DNA from 3 places in the Ectobacillus sp. OTK genome. Region 2 is predicted to be linked to each of the others. Evidence: riboswitches for the same ligand, from Rfam matches in the RefSeq annotation. Region 2 holds a riboswitch; each other region holds the start of a gene.
What was found. Region 2 has a riboswitch for thiamine pyrophosphate ahead of tenA (thiaminase II). Riboswitches for the same ligand answer to the same signal wherever they lie in the genome.
Positions count from the first base shown of each region.

Region 1: linked by a shared signal. The riboswitch ahead of thiM (hydroxyethylthiazole kinase) and the one ahead of tenA (thiaminase II) in region 2 are both predicted to bind thiamine pyrophosphate.
Region 3: linked by a shared signal. The riboswitch ahead of thiC (phosphomethylpyrimidine synthase ThiC) and the one ahead of tenA (thiaminase II) in region 2 are both predicted to bind thiamine pyrophosphate.

Region 1 is NZ_AP048547.1:5,430,523-5,437,157, reverse strand. It holds gene desB (Delta(10) desaturase DesB) at 15-1,109, shown strand; gene AC6HZ4_RS26855 (DUF8451 domain-containing protein) at 1,659-3,083, shown strand; TPP riboswitch at 3,360-3,471, shown strand; gene thiM (hydroxyethylthiazole kinase) at 3,717-4,529, shown strand; gene thiD (bifunctional hydroxymethylpyrimidine kinase/phosphomethylpyrimidine kinase) at 4,539-5,345, shown strand; gene thiE (thiamine phosphate synthase) at 5,365-6,024, shown strand; gene AC6HZ4_RS26835 (spore germination protein) at 6,171-6,635, shown strand, end outside.
Region 2 is NZ_AP048547.1:1,023,844-1,030,478, reverse strand. It holds gene AC6HZ4_RS05145 (thiazole synthase) at 1-409, opposite strand, end outside; gene thiS (sulfur carrier protein ThiS) at 412-615, opposite strand; gene thiO (glycine oxidase ThiO) at 612-1,727, opposite strand; gene tenI (thiazole tautomerase TenI) at 1,724-2,341, opposite strand; gene AC6HZ4_RS05125 (ABC transporter substrate-binding protein) at 2,352-3,362, opposite strand; gene AC6HZ4_RS05120 (ABC transporter permease) at 3,359-4,108, opposite strand; gene AC6HZ4_RS05115 (ABC transporter ATP-binding protein) at 4,105-4,866, opposite strand; gene tenA (thiaminase II) at 4,841-5,533, opposite strand; TPP riboswitch at 5,619-5,719, opposite strand; TPP riboswitch at 5,784-5,892, opposite strand; gene AC6HZ4_RS05105 (CBS domain-containing protein) at 6,136-6,555, opposite strand; gene AC6HZ4_RS05100 (penicillin acylase family protein) at 6,609-6,635, opposite strand, start outside.
Region 3 is NZ_AP048547.1:1,386,971-1,393,605, forward strand. It holds gene AC6HZ4_RS06790 (response regulator transcription factor) at 1-810, shown strand, start outside; gene thiC (phosphomethylpyrimidine synthase ThiC) at 1,758-3,539, opposite strand; TPP riboswitch at 3,675-3,789, opposite strand; gene AC6HZ4_RS06800 (NupC/NupG family nucleoside CNT transporter) at 4,260-5,441, opposite strand; gene AC6HZ4_RS06805 (NCS2 family permease) at 5,626-6,635, opposite strand, start outside.

The DNA.
Region 1 (6,635 bases), 1.1 Mb from region 2:
AAAGGGGTATATTGATGAATGAATTGCGTACGTTTGGGTGGTATGCAGCCCGTGTAGCTCCGCATCTGCCGAAAGAAGCTTTTCAGCCTGTTCCTTCCCGGCTTTGGGGCGGACTAGCTTATCTTATTGTTGTAGTTTCTGGAATTGTAGCGATTGGGACATTTGATTTAAACATGTTTGTCAAGCTTGCAATTAGTATTGTGTTAGGCTTGAGCTACGGCGGACTAGGCCTTTTTGCTCATGAGGTTTTGCATGGTACAGTAATACGGAATAAGAAATGGCGTGATATTATAGGCGCTATCGGCTTTTGGCCATTATGTGTCGGACCTAGGATTTGGAGAAAGTGGCACAACATGGAGCATCACATTCATACACAGGATGAGCATGAGGATCCAGATGCATGGGCAACTCTTGAAAAATTGCAAGAACGGCCATTATTGCGGAAAATTTATAAGCTGCCGATGTGGCTTCGTACTGTTATTAGCTTTACTTTACTGTCCTTAATGTTTACTTTCCATTCATCAAGAATGTTCAAAAGATATATTAATGAATTTAAGCCGAAAGATCGTCCAGTTGTTTGGATGCAGCTTATTTTACCTTGGGCAACCTGGATTGCCTTATTAGTATGGCTTGGCCCGGTTAAATGGTTCTTTGTCTACCTAATACCGCTTTTGATTGCAAACGCAATTGTAATGGGCTATATCTCAACGAATCATCGCTTAAACCCGCTTACAACGGTAAATGATCCGCTTGCGAATACGCTGAGTGTAACCGTTCCAAAATGGGTGGATGTTTTACACTTCCAATTCTCGTATCATGCGGAGCATCACTTATTCCCGGGAATGAATCCAAAATATTTCCCGATGGTAAAGGAAAAAGTGAAAGAAATGTGGCCGGATCGTTATTTTGAAATGCCGCTTACAACAGCGTTAGCTACTTTATGGAAAACACCAAGAATTTATCATAATCATACAGAGCTCATTGATCCTGAGACTGGGACTGTGTATGGCACTTTGGGACATGGCTTGGATCCTAACAATATTGAAGCTCAAAAGCTTGAGGATAGGGAAGCTTCTGTTCCTATCTATTCAAAGGTGAAAAATCAATAAATGACATGAAATGACCGTCATGGAGAATCCGGTACAATATAAGGATTCCACATGACGGTTTATTTGTGTGTTTTCTCATAAAGAATGGAAGAACCTTTAGACAGAAGCAGCTATAGAATTGGGTAAAGTTATCCACATTTAGAGGGAGATAAAAGGGAAAAGGTTATCCACAGGTTTGTAGGTTGATAAAAAGATCTGTACGGTAAGCAGCTATTGCTGTATAAATTTGGCGAGTAAAAGAAATGGAAATACTTTTTATACCTGTATAACATACACTTGGGATGGAAGTATAAAACTTTGGGAAATATTGAGCTTCATTCTGCCTATAAGAGTGTATCAATGAACAATCCTGCAGGCTCCTTTTTGAATCCTGATCATCTCTTTTTCTTTTATTCTGAAGGATTACTTTTTGTTGCTTATGATACATACTGCAATACTTTATTGAGAACAACAAGAGATATGGGAAGAAAGATGGTAAAATAAGAATACAAATGAACAGATGAAATAGAAGGATATATGTAATGAGTTCGTAATAAAGGGAGAGTAAAAGTGAATAACCATACAAACATGAACCATCCAATTGATTATTCGGCAGCATCCCGAGACACTGTAATTCTGGAGCATTATGGACTAAATGAATTAAACTTTGAATCCGTTAAAAGCTATAGGGAAAAATTTGCTCTGACTAAACCAAATCACCCGTGGAACGGGCTTGAGACAAAAGAATTTTTATACAAAATCGGTGCATGGGGAAAGCTGCGCAATACAAGCAAGGAAGGTCTTACAGTCGCGGGTCTGCTTATGTTCAGTGAAGAAAGAATCATAACAGAAGTTTTTCCGCAATACTTTCTGGAATATAGAGAAAGCTTGCATGATGTCCTGAGCGGCAGCTGGTCTGAGAGATTCACCTCTCAGGATGGGACTTGGTCTGGCAACCTATACGATTTTTATTTTAAGGTGATGGATCACTTTGCGGAGAGCTTACCTGCAGATCATGTGAAAGAGAAGGTATGCCTTGCTCTCCATGAGGCACTAATCAATATGATTGTACATGCTGATTACTATATTGAGGGCGGGCTTGTTATTGAAAGGGATGCACAATCTATTCGATTTTCCAATCCGGGCTTGCTGCGTATACCTGTTGAACAAGCCTTTGAAGGCGGGATCAGCAATCTGCGTAATCCAAATGTATTTAAGATGTTTATTTTAATTGATCTTTGTCAAAGAGCCGGATTTGGTTTGAAAAGCATGCGCTTAACGTGGAAGGACTATCAGTGGCCGCAGCCTCAGATAGACCAGGACATGCAGCTGGAACGGACGATCCTAACGCTTAGCATGTCTGAAGACACTACCCAAGGTCAACTGGAGTGGATGCATGAAATTGCTTCAACATATTACGACTATGAAGCTGCTGTGAGCTCCATAAATAACGCTGACAACTCCGTAAATAAAGGGGGTAGCTCCATAAACAATGAGTCAAACTCCATAAATAAAGAAAGTAACTCCATAAATAACGATCTTGACTCCATGAATAGGGAGTATAACTCCTTGAATAACGAGTCGGACTCCGTAAACAAAGAAAGTAACTCCGTAAATAACGTTGATAACTCCGTAAATAGCGAAGAGAATCATCCTGTGCTAGAGGAGATGCCGGTCTTTTTAGAAAATACAGAGGCTATAGACACACAAAAAGTAAATGTTATAGCAGAGGATACTGAGAAAGAGCTATGGGCGATCGCGGAGACGGCAAGAAGGAAGAAACGTCTGAGCCCAAGTAAAATGGAGGAAATCATTTTGCAGTTGCTCGTGAAAAAGCCCCTTATGTTAAAAGAACTATCTCAGTTGCTGGAGCGGACATCAGACGGGCTTCGAAATAATTATTTGGCAAAGCTGCTGCAGGAAGAAAAGATAAAATTGAAATATCCAGATCAACCGAATCATCCGAAGCAGGCATATTTGTTTCGGGAAAAGTAAATTGTAACGCCCCCTTCTACTAAAATATTTCCCGGGTGAGGATCAGTGCAGAGTTTTCCTTTCTAAGGCAGCGATTTTAACGAATCTTGCCTAGAACTTCCCTTCTTTAAAAAATACGGAAAACTTGTAATGTACGTCCCTTTAATCTATTCACTAACTACGAAGACGTTTTTCCTTTTCCCAGGAAATTAGGTTTTGGATATTTGTTTCAAGTAATCTGTATGTGTACGAATTCGCTTGAAATTCTTACAGCAAAGGAGTAAGATTCCTATATAATTATAATAGCTCGGGAGCCTGTGGAAGCAGGCTGAGAGTACGGCTGAACCGCCGTAGACCGTTTGAACCTGTTGGGTTATGCCAGCGCAGGGAGAGCCGTAAAAAAGAAGTCTACGATTGGGAGAATCCTCAATCTAAGCGAGACACTTTGCCCGCGCAAGGTGTCTTTTTTTATAAGAGTTAGGAAAGGATCGCTTTTTTGCGGGGACACCGCCCTGCTCCCACAGTCAGCTTCTTGTGGAGAAAGAGCTCCGCCCGCCCAGGCAAAAAGCGCCTCAATGTGCGGAGAACTGTCTCCTTTGGGAGCAGGGCGGACCGTGTCCGCTTTTCTTATTGATTAAAAGGGGATGAGATCTGATGAATATGCAGAAAATTGGAGAAGTATTACAGAAGGTAAGAGAGACAAATCCGCTTGTACACAACATTACAAATGTTGTTGTGACAAACTTTACAGCGAACGGCTTGCTTGCGCTTGGTGCATCGCCGGTTATGGCTTATGCGAAGGAAGAGGTTGCCGATATGGCGAAAATCGCAGGGGCGCTTGTGCTTAATATTGGTACTTTAAATGAGACTGAAATTGAAGCGATGATCATTGCTGGGAAATCCGCAAATGAAAGCGGCGTTCCTGTTATTTTAGACCCAGTAGGAGCAGGAGCAACAGCGTACCGTACACAAACAGCTCGTAAAATTGTGAGCGAGGTGCAAATTGCTGCATTAAGAGGAAATGCGGCAGAGATTGCAAATGTTGTTGGAGAGAATTGGACAATCAAAGGAGTAGATGCAGGAGCCGGAGCGGGAGATGTTGTTGCGCTTGCGCAAAAAGCGGCTGTGCAGCTTCATACGACTGTTGTGATTACAGGAAAAGAAGATGTTGTTACAAATGGAACAAAAACATATATCGTCCGCAATGGACATCCGATTTTGACAAAGGTAACGGGAACAGGCTGTTTATTAACATCCGTTATTGGCGCATTTGCGGCTGTAGAGAAGGATGTCGTGGAAGCTGCAGTAGCAGCACTTGTCAGCTATGAGGTGGCAGCAGAAATCGCAGCGAAAAAGACGGTAGAAGAAGGCCCAGGCAGTTTCCAAATTGAATTATTAAATCAATTATCTAAGGTAAGCGCGGCTGACGTGACACAATACGGTTCAGTTGAAAAAATCGCGGAATAGGTGATGACAATGAGAACATATAAAGCACTGACAATTGCAGGCTCTGACAGCGGCGGCGGGGCTGGCATTCAAGCGGATTTAAAAACATTTCAAGAGCTAAAGGTATTTGGTATGTCCGCTTTGACAGCTGTCACAGCACAAAATACCCTTGGTGTGCAGGGGGTGTATCCGCTAGCTGTAGAAGCTGTTGGACAGCAAATCGAATCGATTGGCACTGACTTAGGAACAGATGCAGTGAAAACTGGGATGCTCTTTAGCGGTGAAATCATTCAGGAAGTGGCTGAGAAAATTCGAAAGTTCGGCTGGAAAAACATCGTTGTTGATCCCGTTATGATTGCCAAGGGTGGTGCACCGCTTCTTCAGCAGGAAGCGATTGCCGCACTAAAGGAATATTTGTTGCCGCTTGCGACAGTAGTAACGCCGAACATTCCGGAGGCGGAGGCGTTAACAGGCATGTCCATTCAGACGCTGGAGGACCGTAAGGCAGCAGCAAAGCGTCTGCTTGAAACCGGTGTGCAGTATGTGGTGATTAAAGGCGGTCATGATGATGCCGAGGATGAAGCCATTGACTTGCTGTTTGATGGACAAGAATTCTTTTATTTTACAAGCAAGAAAATCGAAACGAAAAACACGCACGGAACGGGGTGTACGTTTGCTGCTGCGATTGCAGCTGAGCTGGCAAAGGGCAATAGCGTACATGCGGCAGTCCAAACAGCGAAGGACTTCATTCAGGCCGCGATTGAAAACCAACTTGGAATTGGAAACGGTCACGGACCGACGAATCACTGGGCATATCAGCAGAAGCAGCACGTCTAACGATAAGGGGTGAAGCCAAATGGCAAGAATTCAAAGTGATGCAATGCGAGAATTACTAAAGGTCTATTTTATTGCCGGAAGCGTAAACTGCAAGAAAGACTTAGTTTCTGTTGTAGAAGACGCAATTGACGGCGGGGTTACTCTGTTTCAATATCGCGAAAAAGGCAATGGTGCTTTGACGGGGGATGCGAAGTATGAGCTGGCAAAGCGAGTGCAAGAGCTTTGCAAAAGCAAAAATGTTCCATTTATCGTAAATGACGATGTAGATCTTGCTTTAGCACTTGATGCAGACGGTGTTCATATTGGACAAGAAGATGAAGCTGCTGCGAGTGTTCGCGAGAAAATCGGGGATAAAATTCTTGGTATTTCCGTTCATACACTTGAGCAAGCGCAAAAGGCCGCTGCTCAAGGTGCAGATTACTTCGGCGTAGGTCCTATCTTCTCAACACAAACAAAGGAAGATGCAAGAGATGCGCAGGGAACGGCTTTAATTGAGCTGTTTAAGGATCATAAAATAGAAATTCCGATTGTTGCCATAGGCGGTATTACAGCTGAGAATACTCCGCCTATTATAAAGGCTGGTGCAGATGGCGTCTCTGTTATTACTGCAATTAGCCATGCTGAATCAGTGTATGAAGCAGCAAAGAAGCTAAAGGAAGCAGTGTTTCAAACCATTTAAAATAGAATATGTGCATTACCTACTATGCTGAAAAGGGCAGGCCTCATATTTGATGGGCCTGCTCTTTTTGTACTTAAAAAATTGGCATTCTTTTCATAGAAGTTTCTCTTGTTGCAAATAATGAAAGAAATGGAAGGGGTGATAGTATGAAGCCATTCAAAGGTTTTAGCAGCAGGGACGAAGAAAAAAATAAGGCTTCAAAGGAAGAGGAAACAAAATCCGTACCTGCTCCGTTATACGAAAATCTTTCTTACAACCTAAAGGAAATAACTTCTGTTTTTGCCAAAAGCAGCGATATCATAATTCGGGAAGTTGTGGTAGGAAGTGAGTATAAACGGCGCATTGTATTAATCTATACAGATGGTTTAGTTAATACACAGGTCATCGATGATTCTATTTTACAGCCATTAACAGTCCATATGAAAGAAACCTTTGATAATGTGCAGATGCAAAGCGCGGAAAAGGTATTTCAGTTCCTATATACATCAGCTCTTTCCAGCGGCGGTATAAAAATCATTGAGAATTTTCCAGAGTTATTTATGGAGATTTTGTCGGGAAACACAATTATTTTAACGGAAGACTATCATAAAGCATTGTCCGTTTCTACGCCA
Region 2 (6,635 bases):
GTACAACATCATCTGATGTATAAGGAAGCACTGTAAATCCTTCCTTCAGCAGCTCTTCACTCGCCTTTAACGTCTCAACCGGATCAGGAAGAAGTGTCTTCCAATCACCGATTACCTCAACCTTTACCATATCGCAAAGGCCAGAGGCCTTCGCAAGCTTAGCAATTCGAACTGCCTCTTCTGCCGTTTTTGCGCCAGCCGTATTTGGCAGAAGCGTATACTTTGTAACATCAATTTTCTCTAGCAAATTTGGTTGGCTTGCATCAAAAATATCCATGCGTCGCACTGCAAAGGTTAAAATTTCTGCTTCTGATACTTCGATTGCTTGTCGCTGCACATCATAATCACTAAATTTTCCTGTACCTAATAATAAACGTGATTGAAATGAAAATGATCCAATTTTTAGCATGTTCAGCCGCCTCCTACAAATGTCACGATTTCGATTTGGTCTCCGTCAAACACTGATGCATCCTTGTGCATTGACTTTTCTAAAATCTCACTATTCTTCTCGACAACAACAATCTTGCCTGCTAACCCTAAATGGGACAGCAATTGCTCAACTGTGGCAACATGTTCGGGTACATCCACTTTTCGCCCGTTAATTTGTAAAATCAAACAATCCCCTCCTTACTCAAAAGAGACTCCAACAAGCTTTGCACGGGCTTGCCTTCTATCAAATCAGCCATGTACTCACCGGTAATTGGACTTAGCAAAATCCCGTTTCGATAATGCCCTGCGCAGGCATATAAGCCAGCTACATCCGGATGCTCTCCCATATACGGCATACAGTGGTTTGATTGCGGACGCAGACCGGCCCATGCTGTATCCCACTCCGCTTCCTGCAGAGCTGGTACAAGGCGGAACGCACGCTCCATCAAATAGGCGATACTCTTGGCACATACCGTTTTGTTGTATGTATGCGGTTTGACAGTGGCGCCGATTAAATACTGACCGCCCCGCTTTGGTACAATGTAAAAGCCATCTTGAAAAATCGGCGCCTTCAGCAGGGGCTTATAGCTCTTTACGGAAACCATCTCTCCCATTACCGGATACGTTCCCCATGTAGAGTGAAAATCCTGTAAAAGGTTTGTGCTCCATGCCCCAGATGCGATAATAACCTTGCTGCATGAGAAGATTCCTTCTGTTGTCACAACGCCCGTTACTCGATTTTGCTCCTGCAAAATTTCAATAACCTTTGTTCCCTCGTAAATTGCCGCGCCTGACAAAGCAGCTGAATGTGCCAAAGCACGTGTTAACTCAGGAGCAATGACATGTCCATCCTTTGGACAATACAAAGCGCTTACGATATGAAGTGAAAGCTCTGGTTCTTGTTCACGCAGCTGTTCACCGCTTAACAAATGCGTCTCTTCACCTGTTTGCTGCTGCCATGTCATAATGTGCTCTAAGCGTTTTGCTTCCTCTTCGTTTTCAGCAACCCGATAAATCCCCTTCTCTTCATAGGCAATGTCAATGCCCGTTTTCTCGCGCAGCCGGTCAGCCAGCTTAGGAAATAAAGCGCGGCTTTTTCTGGCAAGTTCAAACAATGGATCATATTCATCCCACTCTGCTTGTACACCAAGAAGTCCAGCTGCCGCTTTGGATGCCTCCCCGGAAATCGTTCCTTTCTCCAATACCGCTACGCTATGTCCTCTTTCAGAAAGAGAATGCGCAACGGAACAGCCGATTACTCCACCGCCAATAATAATGATGTCATAGCCTTTGCTCATTGCCTTTCTCCCCACCTTTGGATTTGTTCTCCATACTGCTTCACTGCCTCTAAGGGATTGTCTGCATCCCAAATACTTGACATCACTGCGACTCCACTCACACCAGCGTCAAACACCGCTTTCACATGAGCTGGCACAATTCCTCCGATTGCCGTCACAGGAATCGTAAGCGTTCTTGCAATCTCTTGTATCTCTGCCAATCCTCTCGGCGGAACTCCATCCTTAGAACGTGTTGCAAATATATGACCATATAATACAGAATCAGCTCCCTCCTGCTGCTTAAGCAGAGCCTCCTCCAAGGAGTGCACAGAGCAGCCGACATGAAGCTGCGGAAACCGGTCCTTTATAATTCGAACGTCAACGCTTGTATATCCTAACTGTACGCGGTTCACACCAGTTAATAAAGCAATGTCTATTCGATCGTTTATAATAAGCTTAGAAGGTGCGATGCCTCTTTGAATAAGAAGCATCACTCCTTCATATAATTCTTTTGTAGTTTTATGGCGTTCGCGAATATGAATGTAATCTGTGTAATCAATAATCTCACATGCTATATCAGCCATTTGTACAAAGGAAAGCTTTCCATTTGAAATAACGTGGAATTCCTGTTTCATCCCCAGCACCCTATTTTAAAAGATCCTCAAATAATTCCTCTGGAGCAACCTCTTTTTGTGCCATTCCTTTTTCTTTTAACCATTTGCTTTGCTCTTCCCATGATTTTGCTGTTTGCGATAAGAACGGCTCATCCTGCGCTTCCATTTTGCTTAATAAAATTTCCATGCTCTGCTTTTCAACCGCAGGAATAAGAGGGAAGCTTTCCTTCTCCTCGTGGCTTAATAAAATCTGCAAAGCCTCATCTGGATTTTTCTTCATAAATTCATAGCCTTTTTGTGCACCGCGAAGAAAAGCCTGCAGCGTTTCTTTATCTTCCTTAATTGTTTTCTCTCCCGCTACAAATACAAGCTCATAATAATTTGGAACACCGTAATCAGCAGGACTGAAGTAAGATGGTTCATAGCCCTTATCTCTCAATACTGGAACCTCATGATTAATATAAGCACCCGTCACTGCATCCGTTTTCTTCGTAATCAAGGCTGGAACAAGGTCAAAACCAACATCAACAATTTTCACCTTACTTGGATCTCCACCGTCTGCCTTCACCATTGTTTTTACATATTCTTCGCTAAGCGGCGTACCTGGGAACCCGATTGTCTTTCCTTCCAAATCCTTTGGTGACTTAATATTTGAGTCTTTCAAAGCCACAACATGATTTAACGGAGAACGTACAACTGCCCCAATCGATTTCACTGGAATACCTTCGTTTGCTTTCGCAATGACAACATCCGGTTGATAGTAGAGACCTACTGTTGCTTTTCCAGCAGCTGTTAACGTGAGTGGATCTGTTGGATTAGATGGAAATTGTACCTTCACGTTAATGCCCTCTTCCTTGAAATATCCTTTTTCAATCGCCGTATAAATAAAGCTGTGCACTGCATTTGGGTACCAATCAAGCATCACGGTTACTTCTTTTGTTTCTTTTTTCTCAGTTTTCTTAGCGCTGTCCGTTCCTTGTGAACAGCCTGCCATTACTGTTACCAGCAAGGCAGCAACAACCAAACGAATAAACCATTTCATAAGTATTTCCTCCAGTTGATAAATTTCTTTTCTAGCAGCGATACGATAACTACAAACAAAATTGCTAGCAAAGATAAAAGAAAAATAGGAGCGAACACGCCGGCCCCGTCTAGCTGCGTCATCATTCTTTTACTAAAATAGCCAAGTCCTGCCTGTGCTCCGAGCCATTCTCCAATCGCCGCACCTATAACGCTCATCGGTACTGCGACCTTGAGAGCTGAAAAAAAGTACGGAAGCGATGCAGGGATGCGCAGCTTTAAGAAAATATCTCGTTTGCTTGCTCCGTATGTGAATAGCAGCTCTTCCCATTCCTTCTTCGCAGATCGAAAGCCATCATACGTATTCACCGCAATCGGAAAGAAGGCAATGAGAACTGTGACAACGACCTTACTCCAAATGGAATAGCCAAACCAAAGCACAAATAACGGTGCCAGAGCGGTGGTCGGAATCGTTTGCGACGCAACAAGCAACGGGTAGAAAGCCTTCTCCGCGAATGGACTTACACTCATCATGACAGCAAGTCCCACCCCAAGCACAATGGAAATCGCAAGGCCGATTAGGACGATAAGAAGCGTAGCGGGAAGATGAACCGTAAATAAAATATCTCGCAAATCCCATATCTTCTGCACAATTGCACTTGGAGACGGCAAAATATACATTTCATTTACAATACGTGCTCCAACTTCCCAGCCGGCTAGAAGAACAATAGCAACGAAAAATGCCGGTAAATAAGAGAACTGCTTCATACCTGCACCTTCCCTTTTAACATGCCGATGAGTTCTTCTCTTAGCTCTAGCAATTCAGGTCTCGCCAAATCACGACGTGTTCTCTCTTTTCCAAGAGGAACAGTCAGTTCGGTAAGAGAGCAAATCGGCTGTTCCGTAACAACGAGCACACGATTGGAAAGGAACAAAGCTTCCTCTACGTCATGGGTAATAAACATAATGGTTTTTTCCCATTTCCTCCATTGCTCATACAGCCATTCCTGCATGTTCACCTTGGTAATTGCATCGAGCGCACTGAACGGTTCATCAAGTAGAAGTACATCCGCCCCGGTTAAGAAGGTTCGCAGAAAGGAAACTCGCTGACGCATCCCTCCCGACAGATCCTTTGGATGCTTTCGCTCATAGCCATCTAGCCCGAAAACAGGAAGATACTCCCGCACCTTTGCATACGCCTCTTTTCGCTTCATTCCGCGGCATTCTAATGGAATAGCGGCATTTTCTTCAATTGTCCGCCAAGGCAGCAGCAAATCCTGCTGCGGCATATAGCCGACCGCTCCGTCTCTCGGCTGAATGCTTTTCCCATTCACAACGACTTTTCCCTGCTGTACTTCCTCGAGTCCGGTAACAAGGCGTAAAATGGTACTCTTCCCAGAGCCGCTCGGTCCAACTAAACTAATGAACTCACCTTTTTGAATCGTAAGATCTAATTCTTTTAAAACAGTTTTTCCGTCTCCTGGATAAGAAAACGAAACGTTATGAAATTGTAGAACACTGTTCATCGAAGCTCCACATCTCCTTGCGGTAAGCCATATCCCAGAATAAATATTCAAAACGGCTTGTTGTCATAAAAATCTCTTCTAGATGCGCCAATTCCTTCTCTGACTTTCCTTCCGCCAGTTCATTCATTAAATCAATAACCCAGATGCAAAGCTCCGCATACTCCTCCGAGCTATAGCCGCGAATCCATTCTCCATAAAACTCATGATCGCTCGCCCCTGGCACATCGTTAAGGCGCTTTCCAATCTCCCAATAGCTCCACATGCAAGGTAACAGCGCAGCAACAAGCTCAGCAAGCGTCCCGTTTTGTGATACAGACAGCATATAATTCGTATAAGCAAGATTCATTGATGCCGGCTTTGCCTGTTCCATGTCCTCTATTGAAATACCGAGACGCTTTGCATATTCCTTATGGATGTTCATCTCACCGTTTAATATCCCGTCAATTTGCCAAGCAAATTTGCTCATTACCTGCAAATCCTGAGCCTTCACAACACCTAAAGCATATACCTTTGCATATTCAATTAAGTACAAATAATCTTGTATAATATAAAACTGAAACTTATCTAATTCCAGTTCTCCATTTCCAATCCCCTTCACAAACGGATGCTGATGACTTTTCTCCCAAATTGGCTGCACGTTTTGAAATAATCTATCACAAAACTTCATTCTTGCTCCTCCTTTAAATGTCGAACTGAAATTCAATTAAAAAACCGCTTCTAACAAGAAACGGCCACATACAATCATTTAAAATGGTTGCTGCTTGCCACTTCCTTACGCTGGGATTATCCAGGTCAAGTAATAAGGGTTAAGGTTTATACCTTTCTCAGCTTCATTGCACCCCTAGTGGAAGTATAAAAATATAAAAATATATCAAAAAACCCGATTTCCAGGTAAGGGGAAATCGGGCTAGTACGTTCATCATCCGTTTTCGCTTTCCTACGCTGGAATTATCCAGATCAGGTAAAAGGGTAAAAGACTATCGGTCTTACTCTCAGCCGGCCATACCAGCTCCCCTAGCACAATTTATTATTAACAGTGCTAGTATAGCACTGGGTTACACAATACAGCAAGAGGTTTACTAGAAATATTAAAAATACATTATTCATGTAAAGTATGTAATTGTGTGAAAAGCAGATGGATCCAACCCTTTTTCTACAAAAAATGAACCGTTGCCATAACCCTTATTTTTACTAGGTTTATGATAACGGTTCATCGCATAGGGTGACCCAAAAAGGATATCTCTTCTACTCAAGCCACCTTATATTTTCTTACTCATGATGCTCTGAAATTTCACTCAACGCATAACCAGCTTGATCATCTGCATATTTTTCAATAGCTAAATCTCCAAGCGAAAGCATTCCCACTAACTGTCCGTTCTCTACAACTGGAAGACGACGAATTTGATGACGAGCCATTAATTCAGTCGCCTTTTCGACTGGATCTGATGGAGACACACTAATAATGTCTGTTGTCATTACTTCTGTAATCTTGTTAGAGCCAGGATTTTTATCCGCAATACCGCGAATTACAAGGTCACGGTCGGTAACAACCCCAACTAAGCGATTGTTTTCTACAATTGGGATAATCCCAACGTCCTCTTGCTTCATTTTTACAGCTGCCTCATACACATTATCCACTGGAGTGCAGTATGAAATATCTGTACTCATTAGGTCTCTTACTGTTGTCATTGCAATCCCTCCTTGCAACTACTATTATAACCAAATTCACTGCTTTCATTTATTTATTGAGCAGGAAGAAGACGGAGGAT
Region 3 (6,635 bases), 360 kb from region 2:
CAGTTTTACGAGCTGGATACCACAGTTGCGGTAAGTGAAGCGGATCATATTCGCAGCGCGAGAAAACTCTATCAAGAAACGTTGGAATGCTTGAATCATCGTTTTTATTTAAGCGAGGGAAGTATTATTACAAAGAAGGATATAATGTCTGTTAGCCAAAGCAACAACTTCCACATAGAATTTGATGAACAGCAATTTTGTTTACTGATTAAATCAGGGCATTGGGAAGATGTGCATGAAGAAATTACAAACTTTTTTACTACCCTCATCAACAAACGGTTAGGCATTCATTTAACCAAATCATATGCAATGCAGCTGTTCCTTGTTATGGTTCAGACATGTGATTCAGAGCGTATGAATGTATACATGGAGAAAATTTCTGCTCTTATGGCAATGAATACAGTGCAGCAAATGAAAACATTTTTTGAACAGACTGCAAAAGAAATTACCCTTACGTATTACGACCGGCATAAGACAAAGCATTCATCCATTATTAATAAGGTAATTGGCATTATTGATGGGCATCTTGGCAATCCGAACTTATCATTAAAGTGGGTTGCAAATCAAATGCTATATATGAACGCGGATTACTTAGGGAAGCTGTTTAAACAAGAAACAGGAGAACGGTTTTCTAACTATGTAATGAAGGCACGAATTGAAAAAGCGATGGAACAGATCAAGCAAATGGATGATGTGAAAATTGTGACGCTAGCGGAAATGATAGGATTTGGCGATAATCCGCAATATTTCAGCCAAGTATTTAAAAAGCATACAGGATGTACTCCTTCCGAATACCGAAAGGCGCTTTAAAGGATCATACACGTGAATAGATACTGTTGTTGTTTTACAGTCCAAGTATGAAAAACGCAGGACAAGAAATTCCAATCCGTTAAATATTTGCAAGATATTGGAGCAACAGTAGCCGGAAACTCTGGTGTATCCGTGCCAAAATACGGAACGAGTTTCCTTCCAGAGTTGAATAATGTCAGGGAAGCATGTCCGGTTGTAAAATATGAGACATAAAGGTTGCAAAGTAGCTTCTTCAAGAAAGCTTTGCAGCCTTTTCATGCTTCTATACCTCACGTCATTACGCGGCGATCCTATAGCGATTGAACCGTTAAAAGGAAAAAACATACCTAACAATATACAACTGAGACAACAGAAACACTCGAATAATATGCAATGGAGCAAGATCATCGTTTTATAAAGAAGTGAATTCGTACTATGCTAGAATTCAAAAAAGGACAGACTTCAGCAAGGGGTGAAGTCTGTCCAGGCTAAGATTGAATTTATACATAAATGACTGTCGTATCATAATTCACAGCTGAAAAGGATATTGCGGTTCTATGTTTCGAAAACATCATATTTGCATCAGAACCACTTTTTATGCTATTTAAATAGAGTATAACTGGTTAGGTAATCCCTGATTAGATGCCTTATCTTGTATTAGTGTAACTTCGAGGAATGGGTAAAGTTGCAAATTTAGCTTGTAAGGGCTACCTTTCAGTTCTTTATAACACTTTATCTAAACTTTCTTACAATAAGTGTTATAAACTACTATTACCAATGTAGACTTTCTACCCTCTGACACTTTGTACAGGTTCGTACATAACCATTGCTTATAAATTCATGCTTACAATTGTTTTGCAGGCTAATTAGCTCTTCCTTCAGCCGTTCTAGCAGATTGTTTAGTTGTCTTATTTCCTCTTTAATTTGGATCACTCGCTGCATCGAATTCTCCTTTCCAGCTATACGTATTATAGGTAGAGTTCGCCGCCTGTTTTTTTAAATTCATTTGCTTTTTCTTTTAAACCCTCGTCAATGATGCTTTCAACACCAAGTCCTTTTTCCCTTGCAGCATCACGAATATCCTGTGAAATTCTCATGCTGCAAAATTTTGGACCGCACATGGAACAGAAATGCGCAGTTTTGGCACCTTCAGCTGGAAGAGTTTCATCATGATATTCGATTGCTCTTTCAGGATCAAGGGATAGGTTAAACTGGTCTCTCCAACGAAACTCAAATCTTGCTTTTGAAAGGGCATCATCTCGTTTTTGGGCACCCGGATGACCTTTGGCTAAATCAGCAGCGTGAGCAGCAATTTTATATGTAATAACCCCTACTCTCACATCCTCTTTATTCGGAAGCCCTAGGTGTTCTTTTGGAGTTACATAACAAAGCATTGCTGTGCCAAACCACCCAATCATTGCAGCTCCAATTGCCGAAGTAATATGATCGTAGCCAGGAGCAATATCTGTTGTAAGCGGTCCAAGAGTATAGAATGGAGCTTCTTGGCAGAGTTCCATTTGTTTATCCACGTTTTCTTTGATTAAGTGCATAGGAACGTGGCCCGGTCCCTCAATCATTACTTGCACATCATGCTTCCATGCAATCTTTGTGAGTTCACCCAATGTTTCCAATTCCCCAAATTGTGCTTCATCGTTTGCATCTGCGATTGAACCAGGACGGAGGCCATCTCCTAAGGAGAAGGATACATCATATGCTTTCATAATTTCACAGATTTCTTCAAAGTGAGTGTAAAGGAAGTTTTCTTTATGATGGGCAAGACACCATTGTGCCATAATAGAGCCGCCTCGTGAAACAATTCCAGTTACGCGCTTTGCTGTTAATGGAATATATCGCAAAAGCACACCCGCATGAATCGTAAAGTAATCCACACCCTGTTCCGCCTGTTCGATTAATGTGTCGCGGAACACTTCCCAAGTTAAATCCTCAGCAATTCCATTCACTTTCTCAAGTGCCTGATAAATAGGTACAGTTCCAACTGGAACAGGTGAATTTCGAATAATCCACTCGCGAGTTGTATGGATGTTTTTACCGGTGGAAAGATCCATTAGTGTATCTGCTCCCCAACGAGTAGCCCATGTCATTTTTTCCACTTCTTCTTCGATAGATGAAGTAACAGCTGAATTTCCGATATTCGCGTTAATCTTCACATGGAAGTTACGTCCAATAATCATTGGTTCCGCTTCAGGATGATTAATGTTAGCAGGAATAATGGCGCGGCCGCGGGCCACTTCATCCCGAACAAACTCAGGGGAAACATTTTCCCTTATAGCAATAAATTCCATTTCAGGAGTAATAATTCCTTGACGTGCATAATGCATCTGCGTTACATTTTTCCCTTTTTTTGCACGTAATGGTTTTCGCTTGAGTCCTGGAAAGACAAGTGCATTAGCTCGTGGATCATCCTTTTTATACCCATTATCTTCAGGCTTTATCTCTCGCCCTTCATACTCCTCTACATCCTCACGTTCGAGAACCCAATTGCGGCGTATCGGACGGAGACCATTGCGGATATCGACTAAATCATTGGTATCTGTGTACGGGCCGCTTGTGTCATACACACGTACAGGGGGATTTTCCTCTTCACCAAATGAACCAGTTGTTGGACTTAATTGAATTTCGCGCATCGGAACTTGAATGTCTGGTCTAGATCCTTCTACATAGACCTTTTTACTTCCCGAGAAACTAGACATGATAGAAAAATTCATATCCTGTACAGAATTGTTTTTCATGATTGTATTCGCTCCTTTTTTAAATGATTAAAAAGGACAAAATCCAATCCACTTGCAGCATGAAAAGCCGGGACCTGTTATAGGACCCGGCTGATGTTAGAGGATAGGTACATAATAATTATTAATCATTATGTGTAGTAGATATTCTAACTTCCCCACGCTGGTATGAACCAGATCAGGTCCTGAGGGTTAAGAAACTTTATCGTGTTTCTCTCTCAGCCCAACTTATTGGACACCCCTAGTCTGAAAATTTTAAGTTTTACAAGTTTACTATAAAGAATATAGAGAGAATTGTAAAGGGAATATTTAGCTGTTTTTATCGAAGCCGTTGGAATAGTGCCTCAAGACTAACGGGATATTACGGCAGATGTGCGGGGATTTTGTTTTTATTTTGAAGACTGTAAACAATTTGAATGCACGAATTTATATCTTTTCGTACATTCGTTTTCTTGTAAAATAAGAGTCATTGAAAAAGAGGGAAGATTAGGTTCTAGTACAAAAATTCTTCGTTAGAGCCATAGAATAGAAATTTCCTGCTAGCCTTGAGAGTAAATGGATAACCGAAATAACTTATGCTCGGAAGCTTCTAAGTTAGAAGAGAAAGTATGTAGAGATTAAAAAACAGATGCGGAACCAAGAAATAAAGTTTGATCAGGAGGGCTGTAAAAGGGATAGCGTGAGCTATCCCTTTTACATTTGCTCTTCTATTCTACTCAAAGATTACAGCATCACACCAACAATAGTCCCTGATAATATACTTACTAAAGTGGCTCCATATAAAAGTTTTAAACCAAATTGAGAAACAACATTCGCTTGTTTTGCGTCAATACTTTTTGTCGCACCAGCAATAATCCCAATGGAAGAAAAATTGGCAAATGATACAAGAAATACTGATAAAATACCAACTGTTCGTGGTGATAACTCTGCTGATACATTTGCTAAATCAAGCATTGCTACAAACTCGTTTGTAACTAATTTTGTTGCCATAATCTTACCAGCTTCCAGCATTTCTGATGCTGGAATTCCCATAATGAAAGCCAATGGTGAGAAGATATATCCTAAGACACTTTGGAATGTGATACCGAAAATATAGTCGAATACACCATTAATTGCTGCCATTAATGCTACAAAGCCAATTAACATTGCACCCACCATAACAGCAATAGTAAATCCGAGTGTAATGTATTCACTTAACATTTCAAAGAATGTTTGTTTTTTTTCTTCTTGTAACTCTAAAATATCTTCCTCTTCATTTATTTTGTAAGGGTTTACAATGTGGACAATGATAAATCCGCTAAATAAGTTCAAAACAAGTGCTGTTACCACATACTTGGGTTCAACCATTTTCATGTACGAACCAACAATTGACATAGAAACAGTAGACATGGAAGAGGCACAAAGCGTATATAATCGGCTTTTTGGCAACCGGCTTAACTGATCCTTTACTGTAATGAATACTTCTCCTTGTCCAATAATTGCTGCTGCAACAGCATTATAGGACTCCAGCTTTCCTAAACCATTTACTTTACTTAATAGGAAACCGACTCCTTTAATGATAAAAGGTAAAACTTTGAGGTGTTGCAATATCCCGATTAATACTGCAATGAAAACAATTGGAAGCAATACAGAAAGGAAGAATGAGAATTCTCCTTGATTAACCAGACCGCCAAATACAAAATTAATACCGGATTCTGCATAATGCAGGAGTGTTCCAAACCCATCAGAAATTCCTTTAATTAATATAAATCCGATTTGTGTATTTAATAAAGAGTACGATAACACTAATTGTATAACAAGCATAAGCATAATTGGTTTATATTTAATCTGCTTGCGATCACTGCTTGCAAGAAAAGCTAGTAAAAAAGTAATAGCTAATCCGAGTATAAAGATTAGAAATTTCATTCTGTATTTCCTCCCACAAAATATTTTAATATAAAAACCTTCTTATATTTAAGAGTTTAAAGGATAAGTTGTTTTATCCAAAACACTCCTTAAAGTACTTTGACATTGTATGTTTCTTGTGTATCTACTTTAAGGAGTGAAGTTCGGTGCAAGAGAGATTTGTTCTTTATTTATAAAATACGTACTAATGTACAAGTACAGAAGAAGCGACGATATTCAACAGAAAGAGCACGGCAATTAGGTAAATGAGAGGTGACACATATTTCCACTTTCCAATCGCCACTTTGACTAATGGATATGCGATAAAACCAAAGGCCAAACCGTCGGCGATACTGGATGTTAATGGAATACAGACGATAATTAAAAAAGCTGGAAAACTCTCGGAAAAATCATGAAAAGGGATGTTAATCACACTTTTCATCATTAATGCTCCAATGATAATCAATACCGGAGCAACTGCATTTTCAGGTATTAGCTGAATGAACGGCAAAGCTGCCATTGAGAGGGCAAACAAGATTGCTGTTACTAGGGCAGGAATACCAGTTTTTCCTCCTTCTGAGATTCCGGATGCACTCTCAGCGGAAGCAATGGTCGGGCTGGTTCCAAAGATTCCCGATGCAATCGTAGAGATCGCCATTGCTTTGTAAGCACGAGGAAACTTTTCAACATCCGGCAGCATCCCGCTTAGCAATCCCATGTTTTCAAAGAGAAGAATCATAGTCATAGAAAAAACGGCGATCCAGAAAGAAATCTGTAGGATACTGAACTCGCTGGAGGCAAACAGCTGGCTGTAAGCGTGAAAATCCATTCCTTTGTTAGTAATTTCCTTTTTTTCAGTAATCCAAAGGGTCAATATACTAGTAAAGAAGAGACCGATTAATAGGCTCCCTTTGACATTGCGAACAAATAGCACTAGTGTGACCAGCAGGCCTGCTAGTGTAGACAGTGCAATAGGGCTTCCAAAATTGCCAAGGGCGACGAGAGTAGTTTCACTAGATTGAATAATTCCCCCTTTCTGCAGCCCAATAAAGGTAAGAAAAAGTCCAATGCCCACTGTGATCCCATGTTTTAACGAATCAGGGACAGACGATAGGATTTGATTTCCGAAAGAAGTGATACTGACGAGAAAAAATAGAACTCCTGAGATGATTACCACAGTCATCCCCTGTTGAGGGGTGAGCCCCATAGACTGAA